One region of the Streptomyces sp. NPDC050287 genome, then DNA from elsewhere that is predicted to be linked to it. Evidence: predicted binding sites of a transcription regulator. Region 1 holds the regulator's gene; each other region holds the start of a gene.
What was found. Region 1 encodes HrcA, which represses chaperone genes, less so after heat shock. Its sites were predicted from a motif close to TTNGCACTCNGNNNNNCNGAGTGCNAA; they were not measured.
Positions count from the first base shown of each region.

Region 1 (4,232 bases):
GTCAGTGCGGAGGACATGGACGGCATGTTGTCACGTCCTCCGAACAAGTCCGAATCCAGCCTTCCCCTTGGCATGTGCCAGCGCTTCAAGGCCTGGCGACCCGCCCTCAGCGCCCGTTGAACGCGTCCTTCAGCCGCGAGAACAACCCTTGCTGCCCCGGCTGACTGCGTCTGTCCGGGGGCCGACCCCCGGACCCCCAGCAGTCGCCCCGCAGCTCACGTCAGCGCCCGTTGAACGCGTCCTTCAACCGCGAGAACAACCCTTGCTGCCCCGGCTGGAACTGTCCCTGCGGACGCTCCTCGCCGCGCAGCTTGGCCAGCTCGCGCAGGAGTCGTTCCTGTTCGGGGTCGAGCTTGGTCGGGGTCTGGACCTCGACGTGCACGATGAGGTCGCCCCGGCCGCCGCCGCGCAGGTGGGTGACACCGCGGCTGTGCAGCGGGATCGACTGGCCGGACTGGGTGCCGGGCCGGATGTCGACCTCCTCCAGGCCGTCCAGCGTCTCCAGCGGGACCTTGGTGCCCAGGGAGGCCGCGGTCATCGGGAGGGTGACCGTGCAGTGCAGGTCGTCGCCGCGCCGCTGGAACTGCGAGTGCGGCAGCTCGTGGATCTCGACGTACAGGTCACCGGCGGGTCCGCCGCCGGGCCCGACCTCGCCCTCGCCCGCGAGCTGGATCCGGGTGCCGTTGTCGACACCGGCGGGGATCTTCACCGTCAGCGTGCGCCGCGAGCGGATCCGTCCGTCACCCGCGCACTCGGGGCACGGCGTCGGGACGACGGTGCCGAAGCCCTGGCACTGCGGGCACGGCCGGGACGTCATGACCTGGCCGAGGAAGGACCGGGTGACCTGGGAGACCTCACCCCGGCCGCGGCACATGTCACAGGTCTGGGCCGAGGTGCCCGGCGCCGCGCCCTCACCGCTGCAGGTGGTGCAGACGACGGCCGTGTCGACCTGGATGTCCTTCGTGGTGCCGAAGGCCGCCTCGTCGAGCTCGATCTCCAGCCGGATCATCGCGTCCTGGCCGCGCCGGGTGCGCGAGCGCGGACCGCGCTGGGACGCCGTACCGAAGAAGGCGTCCATGATGTCGGAGAAGTTGCCGAAGCCACCCGCGCCGAAACCGCCCGCCCCGGCGCCGCCCGCCTGCGAGAGGGGGTCGCCGCCGAGGTCGTAGACCTGCTTCTTCTGCGGGTCCGACAGCACCTCGTAAGCGGCGTTGATCTCCTTGAACCGCTCCTGGGTCTTCGGATCGGGGTTGACGTCCGGGTGCAGCTCGCGTGCGAGCCGCCGGAAGGCCTTCTTGATCTCTTCCTGCGACGCGTCGCGGCGCACGCCGAGAACGGCGTAGTAGTCCGTGGCCACTTACGACTCCGCCAGGATCTGTCCGACGTACCGTGCCACTGCGCGTACCGCTCCCATCGTTCCCGGGTAATCCATGCGGGTCGGTCCGACCACGCCGAGCTTGGCGACTGCCTCGTTGCCCGAACCGTAGCCGACCGACACCACGGACGTGGAGTTGAGTCCCTCATAGGCGTTCTCGTGACCGATGCGTACGGTCATGCCCGAATCCCCGGCCTCACCAAGGAGCTTGAGGAGCACGACCTGCTCCTCGAGTGCCTCCAGGACGGGCCGGATCGTGAGGGGAAAGTCATGTCCGAAGCGGGTCAGATTGGCGGTGCCGCCGATCATCAGCCGCTCCTCGTTCTCCTCGACGAGCGTCTCCAGCAGAGTGGAGAGCACCGTCGAAACCGTGCCGCGGTCCTCATGGTCGAAAGCCTCCGGCAGGTCCTCCACCAGGCGCGGCACGTCGGTGAAACGACGGCCGGCGACCCGGCTGTTGAGCCGCGCCCGCAGATCCGCGAGCGGACCGTCGCCGAACGGCGCCGGGCAGTCGACCATCCGCTGCTCGACCCGGCCGGTGTCCGTGATCAGCACGAGCATCACCCGCGCGGGGGCGAGCGAGAGCAGCTCCACGTGCCGCACGGTCGAGCGGGTCAGCGAGGGGTACTGCACTACGGCGACCTGCCGGGTCAGCTGCGCGAGCAGCCGCACCGTCCGCGCCACGACGTCGTCCAGGTCGACGGCACCGTCGAGGAAGTTCTGGATGGCGCGCCGCTCGGGCCCGGTCATCGGCTTGACGCCGGCCAGCTTGTCGACGAACAGCCGGTACCCCTTGTCCGTGGGGATCCGCCCGGCACTGGTGTGCGGCTGGGCGATGAACCCCTCGTCCTCAAGGGCGGCCATGTCGTTGCGGACCGTCGCCGGGGACACGCCGAGGTTGTGCCGCTCGGTGAGCGCCTTGGACCCGACGGGCTCCTCGGTGCCGACGTAGTCCTGGACGATGGCGCGCAGCACCTGGAGCCTTCGTTCACTCAGCATCGCGCACACACCTCCAGAAAGTCGTCCCCGTGGCGCCTGTCCTGGCACTCGTCACATCCGAGTGCCAGAGTTCCCCGGCCCAGTGTACGGCCGAGTAGTACGACTCGGGCAAGGCCGGTCCCGCGAGACCGTGCCCGGACGTGCTGTCTTGGCTAGCGTCGCCGTATGACGGTGACTTGGGAAGAGCTGGGATGGCAGCGGCTGGCGGCCGGGGTCGGGCGGTGTCGGCTGACTGGCTGGGACTGCACGGTGGGGCTGGCCGTCGGCGACGGCAGCGCCCTGTTGGTCGACGCCGGGTCGAGCCTCACGGAGGGCGCGCGACTGCGCGGGCAGGCGGAGCGACTCACCGGCCACCGTGTGACTCATCTCGCGCTTACCCACCCCCACTTCGATCATGTCCTCGGCGCCGCGGCGTTCTCGGGGGCGGAGGTGTTCGGCGCCGTCGGCATCGACACGGTGTTCGACGGCGGGCAGGCGCGGGAGGAGCTGCGCGAGGACGCCGTCCGCAACGGCCTGGACGCCTCCCTGGCCGAGGAGGCGGTGGACGCCCTGGTGCCGCCCCGCCACCGGGTCAGCGGCGAGTGGACCCTGGACCTGGGCGGCGGCCGGCAGGTCCTGCTGGCGAACGTGGGCCCCGGCCACACCGCGCACGACCTCGCGGTCCTCGTCCCCGGATCCCCTGGCTCCCCCGAGGTGGTCTTCTGCGGCGACCTGGTCGAGGAGTCCGGCGAACCCCAGGCGGGCCCCGACGCCGTCCCCTCCCACTGGCCCGCCGCCCTGGACCGGCTCCTCGACCTGGGCGGCGAGGACGCGCTGTACGTGCCCGGTCACGGAGCGGTGGTGGACGCGGCCTTCGTACGGGCGCAGCGGGACGCGCTGGCGGCCCGTTTCGGCGTGTCGTGAGTGCTCCCCGGCCGCTTCTCCTATCGTCATCCGAATGCGCCAGTACTCTCCGGACCTGACCCCGCCGTGGAAGAAGCCCAAGCCCGTACCCGAGGTCGCGGCGGAGCCCGGCCTGGTGGTCGAGGAACCGGGGACCGGCTTCTGCGGCGCGGTGATCCGCTGCGAGGCCGGCACGGTCACCCTGGAGGACCGCCACGGCAAGCACCGGGTCTTCCCACTGGAGCCGCGGGGGTTCTTGTTGGAGGGCCGCGTGGTGACGCTCGTACGGCCGCCGTCGACTCCGGTACGACCGTCCCGTACCGCTTCCGGTTCGGTCGCCGTCCCCGGCGCCCGAGCCCGCGTGGCCCGGGCGGGCCGCATCTACGTCGAGGGCCGGCACGACGCCGAGCTGGTCGAGAAGGTGTGGGGCGACGACCTGCGCATCGAGGGCGTGGTCGTGGAGTACCTGGGGGGCGTGGACGACCTGCCGGCGATCGTGGCCGAATTCGCACCCGGCCCGGACGCGCGGCTGGGCGTGCTGGTGGACCACCTGGTGCCGGGGAGCAAGGAGTCACGTATCGCCGCGTCGGTGGCCAGTGAACACGCGCTGGTGGTCGGCCACCCGTACATCGACATATGGGAGGCGGTGAAGCCGTCCGCCGTCGGCATCGAGGCCTGGCCCCGGGTGCCGCGCGGCCAGGACTGGAAGACGGGGGTGTGCCGGGCGCTGGGGTGGCCGTCGGAGAACACCGGGGCGGTGTGGCAGGCGATTCTGAAGCGGGTGGGGTCTTACCGGGATCTGGAGCCGGAGTTGTTGGGGAGGGTGGAGGAGTTGATCGACTTCGTTACGGGTAGCGGTGGGGCCTGACCTTCTCGTACGTTGCGAATTCGCTGGTGTCCAGTTCGATGCCCAGGGGCTCCAGCGGCGTGAGATCGCCGAACTTCGTGATGCGCTGACGCCGGTAGTCCGCGGCCT
Region 1 covers NZ_JBITIY010000006.1:109,332-113,563, forward strand. Annotated here, with positions in the region: gene ACIBK3_RS22515 (nitronate monooxygenase) at 1-17, opposite strand, end outside; gene dnaJ (molecular chaperone DnaJ) at 221-1,357, opposite strand; gene hrcA (heat-inducible transcriptional repressor HrcA) at 1,358-2,374, opposite strand; gene ACIBK3_RS22530 (MBL fold metallo-hydrolase) at 2,540-3,277, shown strand; gene ACIBK3_RS22535 (DUF3097 domain-containing protein) at 3,312-4,124, shown strand; gene ACIBK3_RS22540 (Uma2 family endonuclease) at 4,102-4,232, opposite strand, start outside.

Region 2 (4,232 bases), on a different contig from region 1:
CTCGGTACTGAAGGACGGTGATCGACCGGGGCCGATCAGAAGTCCATGTCACCGCCCGGCATGCCGCCGCCGGCCGGGGCAGCGCCCGCCTTCTCCGGCTTGTCGGCGATGACGGCCTCGGTGGTGAGGAAGAGCGCGGCGATGGAGGCGGCGTTCTGCAGGGCAGAGCGGGTCACCTTCGCCGGGTCGATGATGCCCTCGGCGATCATGTCGACGTACTCACCGGTCGCGGCGTTCAGGCCGTGGCCGACGGGCAGGTTGCGCACCTTCTCGACGATGACGCCGCCCTCGAGACCACCGTTGACGGCGATCTGCTTGAGCGGGGCCTCCAGGGCGAGCTTCACGGCGTTGGCGCCGGTCAGCTCGTCACCCTCCAGGTCCAGCTTCTCGAAGACGCTGGAGGCCTGGATGAGCGCCACGCCACCACCGGCGACGATGCCCTCCTCGACGGCCGCCTTCGCGTTGCGCACGGCGTCCTCGATGCGGTGCTTGCGCTCCTTGAGCTCCACCTCGGTGGCGGCACCGGCCTTGATGACCGCGACACCGCCGGCGAGCTTCGCCAGGCGCTCCTGCAGCTTCTCGCGGTCGTAGTCCGAGTCGCTGTTCTCGATCTCGGCGCGGATCTGGTTGACCCGGCCCTGGACCTGCTCGGAGGAGCCGGCACCGTCGACGATGGTGGTCTCGTCCTTGGTGATGACGACCTTGCGGGCCTTGCCCAGGAGGTCGATGGAGGTGTTCTCGAGCTTGAGACCGACCTCCTCGGAGATGACCTCGCCGCCCGTGAGGATGGCGATGTCGTTCAGCATCGCCTTGCGGCGGTCACCGAAGCCCGGGGCCTTGACCGCGACGGACTTGAAGGTGCCGCGGATCTTGTTGACGACCAGGGTCGACAGGGCCTCGCCCTCGACGTCCTCGGCGATGATCAGCAGCGGCTTGCCCGACTGCATGACCTTCTCCAGGAGCGGGAGCAGGTCCTTGACCGAGGAGATCTTGGAGTTGGCGATCAGGATGTACGGGTCGTCGAGCGACGCCTCCATACGCTCCATGTCGGTGGCGAAGTACGCCGAGATGTAGCCCTTGTCGAAGCGCATACCCTCGGTGAGCTCCAGCTCCAGACCGAAGGTCTGGGACTCCTCGACGGTGATGACGCCTTCCTTGCCGACCTTGTCCATCGCCTCGGCGATGAGCTCGCCGATCTGGGTGTCGGCGGCGGAGATGGAGGCCGTGGAGGCGATCTGCTCCTTGGTCTCGACGTCCTTGGCCTGCTCGAGCAGGGCACCGGAGACGGCCTCGACGGCCTTCTCGATACCGCGCTTGAGGGCCATCGGGTTGGCGCCGGCGGCTACGTTGCGCAGGCCCTCCTTGACCAGGGCCTGGGCGAGCACGGTCGCCGTGGTCGTACCGTCACCGGCGACGTCGTCCGTCTTCTTGGCGACTTCCTTGACCAGCTCGGCGCCGATCTTCTCGTACGGGTCCTCGAGCTCGATCTCCTTGGCGATGGAAACACCATCGTTGGTGATCGTGGGGGCGCCCCACTTCTTCTCGAGGACGACGTTGCGACCCTTGGGGCCCAGCGTCACCTTCACGGCGTCCGCGAGCTGGTTCATGCCGCGCTCGAGGCCGCGCCGTGCCTCCTCGTCGAACGCGATGATCTTGGCCATGTGAAGTGGTCCCTCCAGGACTGGGGGTGATTCCTTCGGACCGCGCCCGCGCCCGCGACGGACGGCTCGCACGCCTGTGGTTCCTTGCCCCACCCGGCCTGCGGGCCTCACCGACCCGGTCCTTCGTTGTCACTCTCACCTTCAGAGTGCTAACGCCAATGATTAGCACTCGCCCCCCGAGAGTGCAAGGCGCACTCGCGAAGCGAGTGCTCGTTGAGGGGTGGTGGTCGGGCGACGGGCGGGCGCAAGCGCCCTGGAGGGATCCGCAGGTGAACAGGGCCCCGCTGCAGCGCCCCGGCACCCCGGACACACCGAAGGGCCCGCACCCCGTGAGAGGTGCGAGCCCTTCGAAGAAGAACAGAAGAACGTCGCTGCAGTTACCCGGCGCGATTCAGCCGGTCGCCAGACGGACCATGTCCGCCTGCGGCCCCTTCTGACCCTGTGAGATCTCGAAATCGACCCGCTGCCCCTCTTCCAGGGTGCGGTACCCGTCCATCTGGATGGCGCTGTAGTGGACGAAAACATCCGCACCACCGTCGACCGCGATGAAGCCGTACCCCTTCTCCGCGTTGAACCACTTGACGGTGCCCTGAGCCATGCCTAACTCCCCTATTACTGGCCCTTGCACAGATCCACACTTCGTGGATCCGGGTCAGACCTCACCCCCCACATGATTGGGGGCGTGCGCCGGAACGCGTCGACCGCGGCCGAATGTATCTGCCCAACTGCCGTCTGCAACAGGTCAATCGGACGAGAATTCAGGACGCGCGCGATCCGGAATGTGGCGAGAATTCGCCTGAATTCAGGGCAAGTCGGGCCCCGCAAAGCTCACAAAAGCCGCGAAAGAGGCGCACACTTTGGCTACATCTTGTCGGGCACAAGGCAGAAACAAAGGCAGCCAACCTGCTGTGCGGCAGCGCCTTCCCCAACTGTACCGCGCTCAACCACACTGAATTGCCCCCTCCGCTTCTCTCACGGAGGGGGCAATTCGATGAACGCTCGGTAACTGATGTTACCGAAGGTAATGATCAGCCGCCGGCCACGGCCGGAATGATGGACACGCCGGCCCCGTCCGGAGTGGCCGTCTCCAGACCCTGCTCGAAGCGGACGTCGTCGTCGTTGACGTACACGTTGACGAACCGGCGCAGCTTGCCCTGATCGTCCAGGACACGCGCGGCGATACCCGTGTGGTTCTTCTCCAGGTCGCCGATGACCTCGCCGAGGGTGGCCCCTTCGGCGGTGACCTCGGCCTTGCCGCCGGTGTAGGTGCGCAGGATGGTGGGGATGCGGACGGTCACGCTCATGCGAGGCCAGCCTCTCGGAAGGAGTCGAGGTTCGGACGGATCGTGGCGGTCAGGCCGGTGTCGGCCACCGCGTCGAGGGTCTTGAGGCCGTCCCCCGTGTTCAGGACGACCGTGGTCTTCGTCGGGTCGAGGAGACCGTTCTCGATCAGCTTGCGGGTCACACCCACCGTCACACCACCGGCGGTCTCCGCGAAGATGCCCTCGGTCCGCGCGAGCAGCTTGATCGCGTCGACGATCTGCTCGTCGTCGACGTCCTCCACCGCACCCCCCGTACGGCGGGCGATGTCGAGGACGTACGGCCCGTCCGCCGGATTGCCGATGGCAAGGGACTTGGCGATGGTGTCCGGCTTCTGCGGGCGGACCACGTCGTGCCCGGCCTTGTAGGCGACGGACACCGGCGAGCAGCCCTCGGCCTGCGCACCGAAGATCTTGTACGGCTTGTCCTCGACGAGTCCGAGCTCGATGAGCTCCTTCAGACCCTTGTCGATCTTCGTGAGCTGGGAGCCGGAGGCGATCGGCACCACCAGCTGGTCCGGCAGCTGCCAGCCGAGCTGCTCGCAGATCTCGTAGGCCAGCGTCTTGGAGCCCTCGGCGTAGTACGGCCGCAGGTTGACGTTGACGAAGCCCCAGCCCTCGCCGGCCGGGTCGCCGATCAGCTCGGAGCAGAACCGGTTCACGTCGTCGTAGTTGCCCTCGATGCCGACGAGCTCGCCGCCGTAGATCGCGGCCATGACGACCTTGCCCTGCTCCAGGTCGTGCGGGATGAACACGCAGGAACGGAAGCCGGCCCGGGCGGCGGCGGCGCCGACGGCACCGGCCAGGTTGCCCGTGGAGGAGCAGGAGAGCGTCGTGAAGCCGAAGGCGCGGGCGGCCTCGATGGCCTGGGCGACGACGCGGTCCTTGAAGGAGTGCGTCGGGTTTCCGGAGTCGTCCTTCACATACAGTCCGCCGGTGACGCCGAGCTCGCGCGCGAGGTTGTCGGCCTTGACGAGCTTGGTCCAGCCGGGGTTGATGTTCGGCTTGGTGGCCACGTCGGCGGGGACGGGCAGCAGCGGCGCGTAACGCCAGATGTTCGAGGGTCCCGCTTCGATCCGCTTGCGGAGCTCCTCGGTGTCGTAGGCCGAGAAGTCGTACGCGATCTCGAGCGGGCCGAAACACTCCTCGCACGCGAAGACCGGGCCGAGGGGCACGCGGTGACCGCACTCGCGGCAGCTCAGCGCGGCGGCGGGGCCGAGGTCTACGGGGGAGCCGGCGGTACGGTCGGTGG
Region 2 covers NZ_JBITIY010000018.1:153,021-157,252, reverse strand. Annotated here, with positions in the region: gene groL (chaperonin GroEL) at 36-1,661, opposite strand; gene ACIBK3_RS41300 (cold-shock protein) at 2,053-2,259, opposite strand; gene ACIBK3_RS41295 (MoaD/ThiS family protein) at 2,690-2,965, opposite strand; gene thrC (threonine synthase) at 2,962-4,232, opposite strand, start outside.
Region 2: a site for HrcA is predicted at 1,788-1,814, ahead of groL (chaperonin GroEL). Genes of this name have one in related genera too.

Region 3 (4,232 bases), on a different contig from region 1:
CCAGGTCGCCGTACTCACCGGTGGCGGCGTTGAAGCCCTGGCCCTTGTCGAGCTCGGCGACCTTGGAGGTGATGACGTAGCCCTCCAGGCCGGCGTTCTCGGCGATCCAGCGCAGCGGCTCGACGACCGCGCGGCGCACGACCGCGACACCGGTGGCCTCGTCGCCGGTCTTGCCGAGGTTGCCCTCGAGGACCTTGGCGGCGTGGACCAGCGCGGAGCCACCACCGGAGACGATGCCCTCCTCGACCGCGGCGCGGGTCGCGGAGATGGCGTCCTCCAGACGGTGCTTCTTCTCCTTCAGCTCCACCTCGGTGGCGGCGCCGACCTTGATCACGCACACGCCGCCGGCCAGCTTCGCGAGGCGCTCCTGGAGCTTCTCGCGGTCCCAGTCGGAGTCGGTGTTCTCGATCTCGGCCTTGATCTGGGCGACGCGGCCCGTGACGTCCGCCGAGTTGCCGGCGCCGTCGACGACGGTCGTGTCGTCCTTGGTGACCGTGACGCGGCGGGCGGAGCCCAGCACGTCCAGGCCGACCTGGTCGAGCTTGAGGCCGACCTCCTCGGAGACGACCGTGGCACCGGTGAGGATCGCCAGGTCCTGCAGCATCGCCTTGCGGCGGTCACCGAAGCCGGGGGCCTTGACCGCGACCGCGTTGAAGGTGCCGCGGATCTTGTTCACGACCAGGGTCGACAGGGCCTCGCCCTCGACGTCCTCGGCGATGATCAGCAGCGGCTTGGAGGAGTTGGCCTGGATGACCTTCTCCAGCAGCGGCAGCAGGTCGGCGATGGAGGAGATCTTGCCCTGGTTGATGAGGATGTAGGGGTCCTCCAGGACGGCCTCCATGCGCTCCTGGTCCGTCACGAAGTACGGCGACAGGTAGCCCTTGTCGAAGGCCATGCCCTCGGTGAAGTCCAGCTCCAGACCGAAGGTGTTGGACTCCTCGACGGTGATGACACCGTCCTTGCCGACCTTGTCCATCGCCTCGGCGATGAGCTCGCCGACCTGGGTGTCCTGGGCGGACAGACCGGCGACGGCGGCGATGTCGGACTTCTCGTCGATCGGGCGGGCGGTCGCGAGGAGCTCCTCGGACACGGCCTTGACCGCGGCGTCGATGCCCTTCTTGAGGGCGGCCGGGGAGGCGCCCGCGGCGACGTTCTTCAGACCCTCGCGCACCAGCGCCTGGGCGAGCACGGTGGCGGTGGTGGTGCCGTCACCCGCGATGTCGTTGGTCTTGGTCGCCACCTCCTTCACCAGCTGCGCGCCGAGGTTCTCGTACGGGTCCTCGACCTCGACCTCGCGGGCGATGGTGACGCCGTCGTTGGTGATGGTGGGGGCGCCGAACTTCTTGTCGATGACGACGTTGCGGCCCTTGGGGCCGATCGTCACCTTGACCGTGTCGGCAAGCTTGTTGACGCCGCGCTCGAGGGCGCGACGGGCGTCCTCGTCGAACTTCAGGATCTTCGCCATGGGAGCGTAGCCCTCTCGGAAATCTAGGTGAACGAACTGCGCCCCGGGCGCCCGGCTGGTTAATGGTCGGGGAGGCCAGGGGCGCAGTTCAAAGCAAGTGCTTCTCGATGAAGCCGGTGAATTACTTCTCGATGATCGCGAGAACGTCGCGCGCCGAGAGGACGAGGTACTCCTCGCCGTTGTACTTCACCTCGGTGCCGCCGTACTTGCTGTACAGCACGATGTCGCCGGTCTTCACGTCAAGCGGAAGACGCTCGCCGTTCTCGAAGCGGCCCGGGCCCACGGCCAGGACGACGCCCTCCTGGGGCTTCTCCTTGGCAGTGTCCGGGATGACCAGGCCAGAGGCGGTGGTCTGCTCAGCGTCGAGCGGCTGGACCACAATGCGGTCCTCGAGCGGCTTGATGGCAACCTTGGAGCTGGTGGTCGTCACGATCCGACCTCCCCCTTCGGAGATCTCACGGGGTTAACTGTCTGAGGTGGCGACCAGGTGGATCCGTCGTCGCGGGTGCCGGACCTGCCCGTCGCGTTGTTGGCACTCTCCAGGGGGGAGTGCCAGACCTGAGACTATGACTGTGATTAGCACTCGGTCAAGCGGAGTGCCAATGCCTCCGGCGTGGCGCGAGGTTTTTCAGTCGGCGTTCCCTGTCGCGGTGCTCTTTGCCGGAGTGGACGTCGCCTGGGGGCTGCCGCCCCCGGACCCCCGCTCTCGGCCCTGAACGGGCCTCGTCCTCAATCGTGGGACGTGCCGGGATTGCCGTGACCGGCGCAGAAAAGTCGCCGCCCGGAGTCTCACGCTCGTCCCGCCCCAGGGCCTCGCCGCCCGGAGTCTCACGCTCGTCCCGCCCCAGGGCCTCGCCGCCCGGAGTCTCACGCTCTCGCCCCGCCCGAGGGTCTGGCCGCCCGGAGTCTCACGCTCGCCCCGCTCAAGGGCTTCCCCCCGGAGGACACCGCTCGGCCCACCCGGACTCCCGTCACAGGTAGTCCTCCAGCCTCCCCACCGTCAGCCCCCGCCCCTGGATCTTCCGCAGCAGTCGCACCGTGCGCTCCCGCAGGGTCGGGTCCGTCCACTCGCCCGATGCCACCGACACGATGTCGCCGGGGCGCAGCCGGTTCTCGCCCGGCGCGTACGTCAGTTCGCCGCTCTCCATCGAGGCGCGCCACAGGACGACCGTCGAGATGCCGCAGTCGGCGGCGGCGCGCAGGGTCGTCGGGTCGTAGGTGCCGTAGGGCGGGCGGAAGAGGCGGGGGCGCTGGCCGAAGCGGGAGCGGAGTTTCTCCTGCTGGCCGCAGATCTCGGCGCGCTGGCCGGCGTAGGGCAGGCCGCGCAGGGCGGGGTGGTCGAGGGTGTGGTTCTGGATGCTCGCGCCGACCGCCTGGAGGCGCGCGAAGTGGCCGTAGCCCGGTCCGACGACGCTGTCGGTGAGGAACATGCTGACGGGGAGCCGGAGTTCACGGACCAGGTCGACGAACCGCGGGTCCCGCTCGGCGCCGTCGTCGTAGGTGAGGAAGACGACCTTGTCGGCGGTGCGGACGCGGCGCACGACGGGCGGCAGGGCCGGGCCCGCCGTACGGGCGGCGGGGGGCCGGGCGGGAGGCTGCGGGGCGGGCCGCAGGGGGCCTGCGAGGCCCCAGCGGCGGTACGCGGGCCGCCCTCTGTGCGAGGCGGGCCGCCCTCCGTGCGAGGCAGGCTGCCCTCCGTGCGAGGCCGACCGCCCCGTGCCGGACGGCCCGTGGGAGCCCACTCGCTGGGCTGCCTTCCTGCCCAGCCGTTCGATGGGGTCGACGGACTGGGCACAGCCGGTGAGCAGGGCCAGCGCCAGGACCGCGGCCGTCAGTGCGGCCCGTTTTTTGTATGTTTGTCCTACGGTCCCCATGGGCCCGGATCCTCGCAGGCCACCCGCGGGGAACCCCGGGCGACACCGCCGCCGGAGGCGGACCGTCCACCTACTGGCCCACAATGACCCGGTGAACGACCTCGCCTCCCTCCTCACCCCCGAGGGCCGCGCCCTCCTCGACGAAGTGCGCGGCACCGCCCCCGCCGACGAACTCGCCGTCGCCACCCGGCTGCGCCGGGAGCACCCTGCCGAGCTGGTGTCGGCGGCGCTCGGGCAGGCCCGGCTGCGGCAGCGCGCGGCGGCGAAGTTCGGGGCCGAGGACGCCGGGCGGATGTTCTTCACGCCCGACGGGGTCGAGCAGTCGACCCGGGCGAGCGTGGCGACGTACCGCGCCGAGCGGCTCCGGGCCCTCGGCGTGACCTCGGTGGCCGACCTGTGCTGCGGGATCGGCGGCGACGCGATCGCGCTCGCCCGGGCGGGGATCCGGGTGCTGGCCGTGGACCGCGACCCGGCGACGGCCCGGGTGGCCCGGGCGAACGCTGAGGCCCTGGGCCTCGCCGACCTCGTCGAGGTGCGGGAGGCGGATGTCACGGAGGTGGACACGGCCTCGTACGACGCCGTGTTCGTCGACCCCGCGCGGCGCGGCGGCCGTGGCCGGATCTTCGACCCGGAGGCGTACTCACCGCCCCTGTCCTGGGCGGTCCGGGCCGCCCTCAGGGCCCCGCACGCGGCGCTGAAGGTCGCCCCCGGCATCCCGCACGAGGCCGTGCCCGCCGAGGCCGAGGCCGAGTGGATCTCGGACGGCGGTGACGTGAAGGAGGCCGTGCTGTGGTTCGGCACCGCACCGGGATCCGTCCGCGCGACCCTGCTGCCCGGCCCGCGCACCCTCCTGGGCCGAGGTCTGCCGGACCCCCAGGTCCGCCCGGTCGGCC
Region 3 covers NZ_JBITIY010000002.1:297,671-301,902, reverse strand. Annotated here, with positions in the region: gene groL (chaperonin GroEL) at 1-1,465, opposite strand, end outside; gene groES (co-chaperone GroES) at 1,587-1,895, opposite strand; gene ACIBK3_RS06755 (polysaccharide deacetylase family protein) at 2,437-3,339, opposite strand; gene ACIBK3_RS06750 (methyltransferase domain-containing protein) at 3,431-4,232, shown strand, end outside.
Region 3: a site for HrcA is predicted at 2,042-2,068, ahead of groES (co-chaperone GroES). Genes of this name have one in related genera too.